DNA from 2 places in the Stenotrophomonas geniculata genome. Region 2 is predicted to be linked to the other one. Evidence: riboswitches for the same ligand, from Rfam matches in the RefSeq annotation. Region 2 holds a riboswitch; the other holds the start of a gene.
The links. A riboswitch is a leader RNA that binds a small molecule or an ion and turns the genes downstream of it on or off. The one in region 2 is predicted to bind glycine.

Region 1 (7,403 bases), 690 kb from region 2:
GCATCGGCCATCGCCAGGTAGTCACCGGCACGCACGATGGCGGCATTGATGCGCGATTCGTCACGGTCGGCCGGGGCGGTGCGCATGATGCCCCAGATCAGGTCGGTGTACAGCGGCGCCATCCGCGAGGTGCTCCAGTCCATCCACTTCTCGGCCTGGGCACGCTCCATCGGGTCTTCGGCGTACAGGGTGCCCAGCGCGTAGCGGGCGCTCAGGTAGCGCACGATGGCGTTCGATTCCCACAGCGGCAGGCCGTGGTCTTCGATCACCGGCACCAGGCTGTTGGGATTCATCGCCTGGTACTCCGGCGTCTGCGTGCCGCCGTGGCTGCCACCGACTTCGATGGATTCATACGGCAGGCCGATCTCCTCGGCGCACCACAGCACCTTGCGGACGTTACTGGAATTGCGGCGGCCCCAGATCTTCAACATGCGGATTTTCCTTGCTGGCAATGCGAGCGGCAACGATACGCCTGATCGGGTGGGGTGTGTGCGTGCCGGATGCGGGATCTTGCATCCGGCGTTGCCGGCCAGCGGCCGGCACTACCGGTTCTTCTTCGGCAGCGCGCGCACGTAGGATGACTTGCCGTCCTTCTTCAGCTCGAACAGCCCGATCGCTGCCAGCAGGTCACTGAGCTTGCCGTAACCGTAGTTGCGCGGATCGAACGAAGCCTGGTTGCCGATCTGGCTGCCAACCGGCCCCAGGTGCGACCAGCCATCCTCGCCCTCGGCCGAGGACACCGCGCGGCGCAGCATCTTCACCAGCCGCGTGTCGCTGCGCATTTCCGCACCGCTCTTGCGCGGCCGCGCATCGTCGTTGGCTACCGGCTCGTTCGAGGCCTGTTCGCTGGAGGCCTGTTCGGTATCCGGCACGCTGGCGTGGGTCTGGCCCAGCGCTTCCAGGTAGGTGAACTTCGAGCACGCGTTGACGAATGGCTCGGGCGTCTTCTTCTCGCCGAAGCCATACACCTTCACGCCGTCGGTCAGCAGGCGCATCACCATCGGAGTGAAGTCGGCATCACTGGAGACGATGGCGAAACCATCGAGGTTGCGCGCGTACAGCAGATCCATGGCGTCGATCACCATCGCCATGTCCGAGGCATTCTTGCCCTTGCTGTAGGCGAACTGCTGGATCGGACGGATCGCGTACTCGTGCAGCACCGCCTCCCAGCCCTTCAACCGCGGACTCTTCCAGTTGCCATAGGCGCGGCGCACGTTGGCCACACCGTAGCGGGCGACTTCGGCCAGGACCTCGTCGATCTTCGAGGCCGGCGCGTTGTCGGCGTCGATCAACAGGGCGATGCGCTTTTCCGGTTCGCTCATGGGCTCCTCACGGGCCGTTGCCTGAACCCGAGTATCGCCGATTCACGCGGGCGCTGACGTGACAGGGGGCCATCATGCGAAGATGCCAAGCGCTTCCCCCAATGCCCCCACTGGAGTGAGTCGATGAGTCGCGAGCGCGTTCCCCACCTGGTTGTTGTCGGCGGCGGTTTTGCCGGTCTCTGGGCCACCCGCGCCCTGGCCCGCGAGCGCATACGCATCACCCTGGTCGACCGCCGCAACCATCACCTCTTCCAGCCGCTGCTGTACCAGGTGGCCACCGCCGGCCTGTCCGCCCCGGATATCGCCGCACCGCTGCGCCACATCCTCGGCCACCAGCGCAATGTGGAAGTCCGTCTGGGCGAAGTGGTGGCCATCGACAAGCAGGCCCGGCAGATACGCATGGCCGACGGCAGCACGCTGGACTACGACAGCCTGCTGCTGGCCACCGGCGCCACCCACGCCTACTTCGGCAACGATCAGTGGGCCGATGACGCGCCCGGCCTGAAGACACTGGACGATGCCATCGCGCTGCGCCGCAAGCTGCTGCTGGCCTTCGAACGCGCCGAGGCCGAACCGGACCCGGCAAAGAAGGCGGCGTGGCTGAGTTTCGCCATCGTCGGCGGCGGCCCTACCGGCGTCGAGCTGGCCGGCACCCTGGCTGAAATCGCGCGGCATACGCTGCGCAATGAATTCCGCCACATCGACCCGGCCAGTGCCAAGGTGCGGCTGGTCGAAGCCGGTCCGCGCGTACTGTCCTCGTTCCCGGAAGTGCTTTCGCTGAAGGCGCGCCGGCAGCTGGAAAAGCTGGGCGTGGAAGTGCTGACCGGCACTCCGGTGAGCGACATCGACAGCCAAGGCTTCAGGCTCGGCGATCAGTTCGTGCCGGCACGCACGGTGGTGTGGGCCGCCGGTGTGGCCGCTTCACCGCTGGCGCGCACGCTGGAGGTGCCGCTGGACCGCGCCGGGCGCGTGCAGGTGCAACCCGACCTCACCCTGTCTGGCCACCCGGAACTGTTCGTGGCTGGCGATCTGGCCGTATTGAACCAGGCCAACGGCAAGCCGGTGCCTGGCGTGGCGCCCGCGGCCAAGCAGATGGGCAAGTACGTGGCCGAGGTGATCCGCGCGCGCCTGCACGGCAAGCCCGAACCCGGCCCGTTCAAGTACGCAGACTTCGGCAACCTGGCCACGATCGGCCGCATGGCTGCGATCGTGCACCTGGGCCGGCTGCAGCTGTCCGGTGTGCTGGCGTGGTGGTTCTGGCTGGCCGCGCACGTGTTCTTCCTGATCGGCTTCCGCAACCGCATCGTGGTGCTGCTGAACTGGGCCGTGGCGTACTGGAGCTACCAGCGCAGCGCGCGCATCATCTTCGGTGATGACCAGGACGACCGGCGACCGAAGCGCTAGGGCCGCACGCATGCTCCTGTAGCGCCGAGCCATGCTCGGCTGCACTTCGCGCGGTTTGCAGAAGCCGAGCATGGGCTCGGCTCTACGGCGCCTTCGGTTTCGGGTACCACAGTGCGTTGACGATTACCCAGCGCTGGTCGAAGCGCCCCATGTGGAAGTAGTCGACAAACCACGGCGTTTAGCGAACAGCAGGGCGATCGTGGACATCCGGGTCTCCAGCGCTGAGGGCTGGGCGATCATGGCATGTGCGAGCCGCATCCACGCATGGCGTGGATCTACTGTAGAACCGGGCCCATGCTCGGCTTCACCATCAGGCAGCAGCAACAACAGCCGAGCGTGGGCTCGGCTCTACAGAAGCGCGGGATCCGGCGCCTGCAGCCAGGCCAGCTTGCGTTCGCGCGGCTGCTGCTTGAGCTGCCATTCGGCCCGTGACGCGGCGGCCCGGTCCGGGTACTCGCGCACGGCCAGCACGCGCAGCGGTGGCCGCGCCCGGGTGTAGCGCGCGCCCTTGCCGGCCTGGTGGGCAGCGAAACGCGCGCCCACGTCGGTGCTGATGCCGGCGTAATAGCTGCCATCCCGGCATTCGAGCAGGTACAGGAACCAGGGGCGGAGGGACGGGGCCATGCCCGGATTATGCCGTGCTGCACTGCAGCGGATATACTGGCGGCCGAATGCAGGAGAGAGGCGCCGCGCTGGCGCCCGCCGAAGGCGCAGGCTCCCATGATCGCTCAGGCCGGTGGGCTGGAATCCCACCAACCATGCATTCGACTCGCCGAGCTGGAGAGAGGTCACCGGGCACGCCCGGGACGATCCGCCGAAGGGGCACGCGGCCCATGCCGCTGAACTCTCAGGCAAAAGGACAGCGGGAGCGGCACCGGTCATCGTCATCCCGTCATTGCGCAGGCAGTGGCGGTAGTCGCGCATGGCCGGCCCCACCGCGCCCGGAGCCTGTCCCATGCTGCTGTCCGTCATCTACCTGATCGCCATTTCCGCCGAAGCCATGACCGGCGCACTGTCCGCCGGCCGCCGCCGCATGGACCTGTTCGGCGTGGTCATGATCGCCTGCGTCACTGCCCTCGGTGGTGGTTCACTGCGCGACATCCTGCTCGGCCACTATCCGCTGGGCTGGGTGAAGCATCCCGAGTACCTGGGCTTCACCGTATGCGCGGCGCTGATCGCCACCTGGGTCGCACGTTGGATGCACCACTTCCGCCGCACCTTCCTGGTACTCGACGGCCTGGGCCTGATCGCCTTCACCCTGATCGGCTGCTCGATCGCGCGCGAAGCCGGCCATGCGATGCCCATCGTGCTGATTGCCGGCATGCTGACCGGCGCGTTCGGCGGCGTGCTGCGCGACATCCTCTGCAACGAGGTACCACTCATCTTCCAGAAGGAGCTGTACGCGATCATCGCGCTGCTGACCGGCGCGGCCTACCTGTTGCTGCTGCACTGGGGCGTGGCCGATGCCACCGCAATCCTGTGCTGCCTCGGCGGCGGCTTCGCGCTGCGCCTGCTGGCGATCCACTACCGCTGGGAAATGCCGAAGTTCGTGTACCACGACGAAGTGCATTGAACGATAGCGTGTTCGCCGGGCATGGCCCGGCGCTACCCTTCGCACCCTGCACCACCCCGGCGATGTACCTGGCGCTGTCGCTCATGCGCAGCGCCAGGCGCATCGCCGGTGCAGATGGGCCGGACTCCAACTCCGACCGGCCCTGATCGCGGCCGCACCCCCGCAGGCGCTGGCCGCCATCCACACACGTGCCGCACTCAAGCGGCTTCGGACACCTTTACGTCGCGACGGGCGCGCACGGCCGCGGCCAGTCGCTCCAGCACCGTCACCGTGGTATCCCAGTCGATGCAGCCATCGGTAATGCTCTGACCGTAGACCAGCGGCTGGCCTTCCACCAGTTCCTGGCGGCCACCGACCAGATGGCTCTCGATCATCACGCCAACGATGCGCTGTTCGCCGTCTTCCAGCTGAACCGCGATGTCGTCGATCACCTTCGGCTGGTTCTCCGGGTTCTTCAGGCTGTTGGCATGGCTGGCGTCGATCATCAGGCGCGCCGGCAGCTTGGCCTTGGCCAGCACCTGGCAGGCCTCGGCAACACTGCCTGCGTCGTAGTTCGGCTGCTTGCCGCCGCGCAGGATCACATGGCAGTCGGGGTTGCCGGTGGTCGACACGATGGCGGTGCCGCCCTGCTTGGTGACCGACAGGAAGTGATGCGGATTGGACGCAGCACCCACCGCGTCAGCGGCGATCTTCACGTTGCCATCGGTGCCATTCTTGAAGCCGACGGGGCACGACAACCCCGAGGCCAGCTCGCGATGCACCTGGCTTTCAGTGGTGCGTGCGCCGATCGCGCCCCATGCCACCAGGTCGGCGATGTACTGCGGCGAGATCACGTCAAGGAACTCGACACCGGCCGGCAGGCCCAGCTTGTTGATGTCGCGCAGCAGGCCGCGTGCGATGCGCAGGCCCTTGTCGATCCTGAAGCTGCCGTCCAGGTCCGGATCGTTGATCAGGCCCTTCCAGCCCACCGTGGTGCGCGGCTTCTCGAAGTACACGCGCATGACGATTTCCAGTTCACCGGCCAGCGCGTCGCGCAGCGGCTTCAGGCGCTGGGCGTACTCGATGGCGGCCTTCGGGTCGTGGATCGAGCACGGGCCTACCACCACTGCCAGGCGGTCGTCGCGGCCATGCAGGATCTGGTGCAGGGCCGCGCGCGAGGCGCTGACGGTGTCGGAGGCTTCATCGTCACAGGGCAGCATCGCCAGCAGCTGGGCAGGCGGTGTCAGCGGTTCGATGGTGCGGATACGCAGGTCGTCGGTGTGCGGGGGCATTGCGGGAGATCTCCGGAACGTTGGGGGTCCCCAGCGTGGCGGCATGAAAAAAGCCGCCAGGTTCGCTGGCGGCTTTCGGGAATGCGTCTGAAGCTTTCTTCAGGGTGAGCGCAATCCTTCCTCCGCCGGTGGCTTCGGAAAGTAATACCAGTAAAAGCTGGTGGGGGCTGCGTTCATGGGATCTATTGATAGCACAGCTTTTGCGCAGTGCAAAATGTTTCATACGCAACTGGGGACGCGGTTCAGCGAGATGCGCGCCAGCCCGGCCTACGCGGCGGTAACCACGCAACGTCGCTCATTTGCCATGCACTTCCACGTCCAGCAGCAGGCCCTCATGGATGTCGGCCCAGCGTTCCAGCACGCGATCCAGTTCCTGCCGGGCCTCGTCCAGCTGCTCGGGGTTGAGCAGGGAACGCGCGGTGTAGAGGTCGGAAACCAACCGCCGCAGGGCCGATTCCTGGATGGCCACCGACGGCCCCTCCAGCCCCGGCAACTGCAACGCCGGGCTGTCGCCAAGAGGGCCGAACAGCGTGACCTGGAGCGTGCTCTGCATGATCGACTTCCCTGCGGATGGACATGGGCAATGTCCTGTTTACCGCGTCCGGGTGACAGGCGCATGTGCCACCCATGCCGAGGACCGGGATCTGCCGGCGTCTGCCGCCCCGCTACAAGGCGGCCAGGTCGGCCAAGTGCTGGGCCATGCTGTCCATCGCGCCCACCGCATGGGTGGTGGTGAAGTACTCATGCCAGCCGGTAGCGGCAATGCCAGCCACCAGCGCATCGACCTCCTCGCGGCTCGCGCAGCGCCAGACCGCATAGAACTGTTCATCGCTGCTATGCGGTACGTCCCTGGCAATGCGGCCCATCGCCAGCGGCGTGATGCGGGCTGGATCGAACTGCTGCATGCCGGCGCCAATACGGGCGAAGAAGGCATTCCGCTGCTCGGGCGGCAGTGTGGTCCAGGCCGGCGTGGCGGTATAGAGCTCGATGAAGGTGTGCGACATGGTGGTTCTTCCTTGAGGTTGACGGGGTTGCGGGTTTGTCGGCCAGCATCCGGCACTACCGGAGCGAGCGCAGTGCGCGTTTGCGGATGTAGGCGTTGGCGTCGCTGCGGCGCTCGTGCTGCCAACGCGTGCACAGCACGCGCAGCCACTTCGGCTGAGTCTTGCCGGCATCATTGAGCCAGTTGCCGACCGAATCCTGCACGTAGCGTTCCGGGTCGTCAGCCAGTGCTTCCAGCATCGGCAATGCATGTTCAGGGTGCTGCTTGAACAGCGCGATATGTGTGGCCCAGACACCGCGCGGACGCATTGCTTCGCAGGCGAAGCGGCGCAGGTACGGCGAAGTTTCCTGTGTCCACGGTTGCAGGTACTCAAGCGCCTGCATCGGCGCGGCAACGATGTCCGTGCGTAGTGCCAGCCACGCCCATTCGCGCACACCGAAGTGTGGATCGTCGGCCAGCGTGCGCATCTGCTGCAGCTTCTCTGCCAACGTCGCGCGGGCATCGCTGCCGATCAGGTAGCAGGCCCACCCGCGCACGGTGTCGGACGCATGGTCCTGCCATTGCACGGGATCGCCCTGCCCCGCCTCACGCAGCAGTTGCGCAGCCAAGGCCATGCGCAGTGTGATGCCCTTGCCTGAAGCATCCTGCATGCGTTGCAGCGCTTCCGGTGCAAGCGCAGGCGCTACCACCTGCAGCAGCGCGGCGAAATCCACCGCCAGGCATTCAGCCAGATGGCTGGCGGCGACGCTGCCAGTGTTGAGGGCATGCAGCCGTTCCGCCGCAATCGCCGGGCTCATGCTGCAGGCTCTCGTCCGGCATCGGTGTGCTGC
Region 2 (7,403 bases):
CATGCAACGACATCGGATCGGCTGGCTGTCGTGCATCCACGCACCGGCTGGCTGGAGTCCCCAGCCTAGTCCGGTCGTTCCTCGCCGCAAGCGTTACGGGCATCGCGGCCTGCCCTACCCCTGCGCACTGCTCAATGGCCCGTGCAGGCTGCCTGCGCCGCGCGTTCACGCTGGTGTTCCCAGTACCAGAAAACAAATCCGGCGCCGAAGAACGCGGCCTGGCCCAGCGCCAGGTGCAGCGGGCTGGCACTGAGCAGCGGCGACACCACGCCGGCCACCACGGTGCTGATCATCAGCTGCACGAAGGCCTGCAGCGACGAGGCCAGGCCGCGCTGGTGCGGGTACATGTCCAGCACCGCCAAGGCCAGGATCGGGAAGATCAGGGCCATGCCCATGCCGCCCAGGAAGATCGGCAGCACCGCCCACGGCAGCACGAACTGCGGCGACAGCGCCACGTAGCCGACATTCAGCAGCGCCGACAGCGCGCACAGGCTGAAACCGATGGCGACCTGGCGTGTGGGCGTGGTGTGCCCGGCCATGCGCCCGGACAGGAACGAGCCGGTGGTCATGCCACCGATGGTGGGGATGAACAACCAGGCGAAACCGCCCTCGCCCAGGTGCAGGTGCTGCATCACGAACACCGGTGCCGAGGAGATGTACAGGAAGATGCCGCCGAAACCGATGCTGCCGGCCAGCGCCAGGCGCAGGAAGCGCGGGTTGAAGCCGATGCGCACGTAGTCACGCAGCAGCACGCGCGGCGACAGCGGCACCCGTGCCTCGACCGCATGGGTTTCCGGCAGGAAGCGCGCGGTGGCCGCCAACAGCACCAGCCCGAACACCACCAGGAACCAGAAGATCAGCGGCCAGCCGGCGCCACTGAGCAGGATCCAGCCACCGATGATCGGTGCGATGGCCGGAGCGATGCCGAACAGCATCGACACCTGGCTCATCAGCCGCTGGGCATCGTGGCCGTGGTACAGGTCGCGGATCACCGCGCGGCCGACGATCATGCCGACACCCGCCGACAGGCCCTGCAGCGCGCGGAACGCCAGCAGCGTGGACAGGTCGGTGGACAGCGCGCAGCCGACCGAGGCGCCGACGAACACCACCAGACCGCCGAGGATCACCCGCTTGCGGCCCCAGGCATCGGACAGCGGGCCGTGCGCCAGACTCATCAGGCCATAGAACAGCAGGTACACGCTGATGGTCTGCTGCACCGCCACCTCGTCCACCGCCAGGCGCTGGGCCAGCTGCGGGAACGCCGGGAAGATGGTGTCGATCGAGAACGGGCCGAACATGGCCAGGCCGGCAAGCAGCAGGGCCATGCGGCGGGTGGAAGGGGCAACAGCGGCGGTCATGGAGGAAGCGTCCGGCAGGGCCATGCGGGGCACGCACGGCGGGCGCCGGTCCCGCAACAACGGGGACGGCGCCAGATGAATTCGGGTATCCGCCCATCATAGGTGGGGATTGCGCCTGATGCCATGCAGCACTGCACAAAACGCACGGCCGGGCCATCGGCCATTCAGGCGCGGCGGCACCGACCGGCGGCCGCTGGCCGGGCCCGCAACGGGCTATAATCGGCGGGCAACACGGTGGGAGAAGCGGAACACCGCTGCCGAAGGCGCAACGCCCGTAATCGCTCAGGCCCGATACCACCCGTAACACAACTCTGGAGAGACCGGTTCGATCCGGCGCCGAAGGGGCACGAAGCTGCGGTTTTCCGCGCTTTTAAACTCTCAGGCAAAAGGACAGAGGGGCGCCCCGCAGACCGCCGACCGGCGGCTTGTGCCCGTGCGTGTGCCCTTTCCTGACGGATCCTTCGCCATGTCCCAGAACACCCCTTCCCTGCGTGAGCTCGAGCACCACAACGCGTTCGTCGAGCGCCACATCGGCCCCAACGACGCCGAGATCGCGCAGATGCTCGATGTCGTCGGCCACGCGTCGCTGGATGGCATGACCGATGCCATCGTACCGGCCAAGATCAAGTCGCCGGCACCGCTGGCGCTGCCGGAGTCGATGACCGAAGTACAGGCACTGGCGAAGATCCGTGCGATCGCCGACAAGAACACCGTGCTGCGCAGCTTCATCGGCCAGGGCTACTACGGCACCCACACGCCGAACGTGATCCTGCGCAACATCCTGGAAAACCCGGCCTGGTACACCGCCTACACTCCGTACCAGGCGGAAATCTCGCAGGGCCGCATGGAAGCGCTGATCAACTTCCAGACCCTGTGCGCCGACCTGACCGGCATGGAAATCGCCAACGCCTCGCTGCTGGACGAAGCCACCGCCGCTGCTGAAGCGATGACCCTGGCCAAGCGTTCGGCCAAGTCCAAGTCGGACACCTTCTTCGTGCACGACGCCGTGCATCCGCAGACGCTGGAACTGCTGCGTACCCGCGCCGAGCCCATGGGCATCGTGCTGCGCGTCGGCACCCCGGCCGAAGCGCTGGAAGCGGAAGCCTTCGGCCTGCTGCTGCAGTACCCGGATACCTTCGGCCAGGTGGGCGACTACAAGGCGCTGGTCGATGCCGTGCACGCACGCGGCGGCCTGGTGGCCGTGGCCACCGACCTGCTGGCCCTGACCCTGCTGGCCGCCCCGGGCGAATGGGGCGCGGACATCGTGGTCGGCAACAGCCAGCGTTTCGGCGTGCCGTTCGGCTTCGGTGGCCCGCACGCCGCCTTCATGGCCTGCCGTGACGCCTACAAGCGCTCGATGCCGGGCCGCCTGATCGGTGTTTCGGTCGATGCCCAGGGCAACCCGGCCTACCGCCTGACCCTGCAGACCCGCGAGCAGCACATCCGCCGCGAGAAGGCGACTTCCAACATCTGTACCGCGCAGGTGCTGCTGGCGGTGATGGCCTCGATGTACGCCGTTTACCACGGCCCGGAAGGCCTGACCCGCATTGCCCGCCGCACCCATCGCCTGGCCTCGATCCTGGCCGCAGCGCTGCGCAATGCCGGCGTGCAGGTTGGTGGCGACTTCTTCGACACCCTGCATGTCACCGGCGTGCACGCCGATGAGATCCATGCCAAGGCCCGCGCCGCCGGCTACAACCTGCGCGCAATCGACAGCGACTCGGTCGGCATCAGCCTGGACGAGACCACCACCCGCGCCGACATCGTCGCCGTGGCTGCGGTGTTCGGTGCTTCGCTGGACGTCGACGCGCTGGATGCCAGCACCGCCGACGCGCTGCCGGCCGGCCTGCTGCGCCAGTCCGCGTTCCTGACCCATCCGGTGTTCAACACCCACCACAGCGAGCACGAACTGCTGCGCTACCTGCGTTCGCTGGCCGACAAGGACCTGGCGATGGACCGCACGATGATCCCGCTGGGCTCGTGCACCATGAAGCTCAACGCCACCGCCGAGATGATCCCGGTGACCTGGCCGGAGTTCTCGCAGATCCACCCGCTGGTGCCGGCCGACCAGGCGCTGGGCTACAAGGAACTGATCGACACGCTGGAAGCGATGCTGGTCGAATGCACTGGCTACGACGCGGTCAGCCTGCAGCCGAACTCCGGCGCGCAGGGCGAGTACGCCGGCCTGCTGGCGATCCGCGCCTACCACCGTTCGCGCGGCGAAGATCACCGTGACATCTGCCTGATCCCGGATTCGGCACACGGCACCAACCCGGCTTCGGCACAGATGTGCGGCATGAAGGTGGTGGTGACCAAGACCGATGCCAACGGCAACGTCGATGTCGAGGACATCCGCCTCAACGCCGAGAAGTACAGCGACCGCCTGGCCGCGATCATGATGACCTACCCGTCCACGCACGGCGTGTTCGAGGAAGAGGTGGTGGAGATCTGCGAGATCATCCACAAGCACGGCGGCCAGGTGTACACCGACGGTGCCAACATGAACGCCCTGGTCGGCGTGGCCAAGCCGGGCAAGTGGGGTTCGGACGTTTCGCACCTGAACCTGCACAAGACCTTCTGCATCCCGCACGGCGGTGGCGGCCCGGGCGTTGGCCCGTGCGCGGTCAAGGAGCACCTGGCGCCGTTCCTGCCGGGCAAGCTGGGTGACAACGGCCCGGTCGGCATGGTCAGCGCGGCCAGCTTCGGCAGCGCCTCGATCCTGCCGATCAGCTGGATGTACATCGCGATGATGGGCCGCGAAGGCCTGCGCAAGGCCACCCAGGTCGCGCAGCTCAACGCCAACTACATCGCCAAGCGCCTGGCACCGCACTTCAAGACCCTGTACACCGGCCGCAACGGCCTGGTGGCGCATGAGTGCATCCTGGACGTGCGCCCGCTGGAGAAGACCAGCGGCATCGGCGCCGAGGACGTGGCCAAGCGCCTGATCGACTTCGGTTTCCACGCACCGACCCTGAGCTTCCCGGTGGCTGGCACGCTGATGGTCGAGCCGACCGAGAGCGAATCGCTGCACGAGCTGGATCGCTTCATCGACGCGATGATCCAGATCCGCGAGGAGATCACCGCGATCGAAGACGGCCGCCTGGACCGCGAGGACAACCCGCTGAAGAACGCGCCGCACACCGCCACCGCGGTGACCGCCAGCGAGTGGACCCACGCCTACCCGCGTGAACTGGCTGCATTCCCGCTGGCCAGCCTGAAGCAGAGCAAGTACTGGCCGCCGGTGGCGCGCGTGGACAACGTGTACGGCGACAAGAACGTGATGTGCGCCTGCATTCCGGTCGATGCCTACAAGGATGATGAAGTCGAGGCTTGATTCCTCGCTGCATCGGTAAAGAGAACGGCCCGCGCAAGCGGGCCGTTTTCATGAGGGTGTGTGGACCAAAGTCCACACCCACAAACATCCGATCACGGGTCCGGCATCTGCCCCAGGCTCAACTGCCACGACACGCCGAAGCGATCCTGCACCCAGCCGTAGCGGTTGCTGAAGTCATAGTCGCCCACCGGCATCAACCAGTGGCCGCCCTCGCCCAGCACACGCGCGGCGCGCTCGAACTGCTCGGCACCGGAACACTCGACGAACAGCGAGATCGACGGGCTGAAGGTGAAGTCGTGCACGTCCAGGCTGTCAAAGCACAGGTAGTGGGTGCCGCCCAGCAGGAAGATGGCCTGGCGGACCTGCCCGGGCACGCCGGCACCGGCGCCGTCCGGATGGCGCTGCATTGCCAGCAGGCGGAAATCGGCGAAGGCTTCGGCGTACAGGGCCAGGGCGGCCTCGGCCTGGCCGGTGAACATCAGGAAAGGACGGCTGCGCAGCATGCGGTACTCCCGGTCGACGGGCCGCTGGCGGCCCACGCGATCAGGATGGCACGGCGGATGTATGCCTGCTGTAGAGCCGAGCCCATGCTCGGCTGGCGGCCACGCGAACAGCAGCCGACCGTGGGTCGGCTCTACAGAATCACGCCTCGCGCATGCGCCGCGCGATGGCGCTGCCAGCGGCGATCGTGGCAGTCAGCGCCACCATCGACAGGAACTGCAGGCGGGTGTGCGCCTCGCTCAGCAGCAGGCCGAAGATCAGCGCCAGGATCGCCAGCGCGCAGCAGGTCAGCCACGGGAAACCGGCCATGCGGAACGGCAGGCGAGTGCCCAGGCGATCGGCGCGGCGGCGCAGCACCAGCTGCGAGACCAGCGACAGCGTCCACACCAGCAGGCAGGTGGAACCGACGATGTTCAGCAGTACCGGCAGCACCCGGTCCGGAAACAGCAACTCCATCACCGTGGCGGCGAAGCCGAACAGCACGCTGGCCAGCACGGCGATCACCGGCACCTGGCGCGGATCGGTCCAGCCCAGCACGGCCGGCGCTTCACGGCGCTGCGCCAGCGAGTACATCATGCGCGAGGCGCCGTAGAGGTTGGCATTGAGCGCCGACAGCAGCGCGATCACCGCGATCAGGGTGATGGCAGTGCCGGCACCCGGAATACGGGCGATATCCAGCACGGCGGCGAACGGCGACTTCAGCGCCTCGCTGGTCCACGGCACCACAGCGATGATCACGCTCAGCGAGCCGATGTAGAACACCAGGATGCGCCACGCCACGGTGCGGATGGCACGGGCGATGCTGCGCTCCGGATCTTCGGTCTCCGCCGCCGCAACGGCCACGATCTCGGTACCACCGAAGGCGAAGACCACCACCAGCAGCGCGGCACCGATACCGGCCAGACCCTTGGGTGCGAAGCCGCCATGTTCGGTGAAGTTGCTCAAGCCCGGCGAGGTCACCTGCGGCAGCCAGCCCATCAGCAGCGCCACGCCGATGGCGATGAACGCCAGGATCGCCGCGACCTTGAGGATGGCGAACCAGAACTCAAACTCGCCGAAGTTCTTCACCCCGAGCAGGTTGATCGCGGTGAAGAACAGCATGAAGGCCAGCGCTGCCATCGGTACCGGCACCGCAGGCCAGACCGTGGCCAGCAACCCGGCCGCGCCCACCGCCTCGGCGGCGATCACGATCACCAGCTGCACCCACCACAACCAGCCGACCGTGGCACCGGCGGTGGCGCCCATGGCGTCGGCCGCATACACCGAAAACGCGCCGCTGGTCGGTTTGGCCGCCGCCATCTCGCCCAGTGCGTTCATCACGATGATCACCAGCGCGCCTGCGACCAGATACGACACCAGCACTGCCGGACCGGCCGCCTGCACGCCCACGCCCGAACCGAGGAACAGGCCGGCGCCGATGGCGCTGCCCAGGCCCATCATGATCAGCTGGCGGGGCTTGAGCGAATGCCCGAGGCGGGACGGCGAAGCGGTCGGAATCGAGTTGGGCATCGGCGGGGCTGGCGGCGGGCTACAGGGGCGACACCTTACCCTGTCCCATGCCTGCGGGGATAGGCACAGCGCAGCAGGCGGCTCAGGCCAGCGCTGGCTCGCCGACACTGCCGCCGATGCGGGCGCGGTAGGCGCGCGGCGAGAAACCGGTTTCAGCCTTGAACTTGCGGGTAAAGGCGCTCTGGTCGCTGAAGCCGCAGGCCTGGCCGATGCAGGCAATGCTGTCGTCGCCGTGCAGCAGGTGCATGGCCATCTGGATGCGCAGCCGGGTCAGCACCTGCTGCGGGGTCATCTGGAACACCTTTCGGAAACTGCGCTCCAGCTTGGACAGCGAAAAGCCGGTGATGTCCAGCAGGGTCTGCATGCGCACGTTCTCGGCGTAGTGCGCATTGAGGTGGGCCAGGGCCAGCCGTAGCTGCTCGTACTGGGTACCGAGGCTGTCCTTCTGGCCGAGGTCGCGGGAAATGCCGATCAGGCCCTCGATGGCCCCATCGACCACCAGCGGGCGCTTGCAGGTCAGGCACCAGCCCGGTTCGCGGTTGGCGAACAGGTGCAGCTCCATCAGGTTCTCGATCACCTCGCCGGACAGCACGCGGGCATCCTGGTCGACATAGTCCGCACTGAGGCCGGTCGGGTAGATCTCGGCCGCCGTGCGCCCGATCACGTCCTTGCGCGCGCGCAGGCCCAGCCGCCGCAGCATG

Region 1: another riboswitch for glycine. It lies ahead of RI032_RS11090 (trimeric intracellular cation channel family protein); the one in region 2 lies ahead of gcvP (aminomethyl-transferring glycine dehydrogenase).

Annotation. Positions count from the first base shown of each region.
Region 1 is NZ_CP140571.1:2,389,082-2,396,484, reverse strand. It holds gene RI032_RS11115 (glutathione S-transferase family protein) at 1-431, opposite strand, end outside; gene RI032_RS11110 (NYN domain-containing protein) at 543-1,322, opposite strand; gene RI032_RS11105 (NAD(P)/FAD-dependent oxidoreductase) at 1,446-2,726, shown strand; partial or broken gene RI032_RS11100 (nuclear transport factor 2 family protein) at 2,809-2,904, opposite strand; gene RI032_RS11095 (GIY-YIG nuclease family protein) at 3,075-3,350, opposite strand; glycine riboswitch at 3,391-3,480, shown strand; glycine riboswitch at 3,494-3,597, shown strand; gene RI032_RS11090 (trimeric intracellular cation channel family protein) at 3,682-4,299, shown strand; gene RI032_RS11085 (3-deoxy-7-phosphoheptulonate synthase) at 4,497-5,570, opposite strand; gene RI032_RS11080 (hypothetical protein) at 5,866-6,123, opposite strand; gene RI032_RS11075 (DUF6616 family protein) at 6,236-6,574, opposite strand; gene RI032_RS11070 (DNA alkylation repair protein) at 6,630-7,370, opposite strand; gene RI032_RS11065 (MarR family winged helix-turn-helix transcriptional regulator) at 7,367-7,403, opposite strand, start outside.
Region 2 is NZ_CP140571.1:3,081,713-3,089,115, reverse strand. It holds gene RI032_RS14105 (multidrug effflux MFS transporter) at 132-1,358, opposite strand; glycine riboswitch at 1,660-1,762, shown strand; gene gcvP (aminomethyl-transferring glycine dehydrogenase) at 1,825-4,692, shown strand; gene RI032_RS14095 (VOC family protein) at 4,785-5,195, opposite strand; gene RI032_RS14090 (amino acid permease) at 5,335-6,702, opposite strand; gene RI032_RS14085 (AraC family transcriptional regulator) at 6,785-7,403, opposite strand, start outside.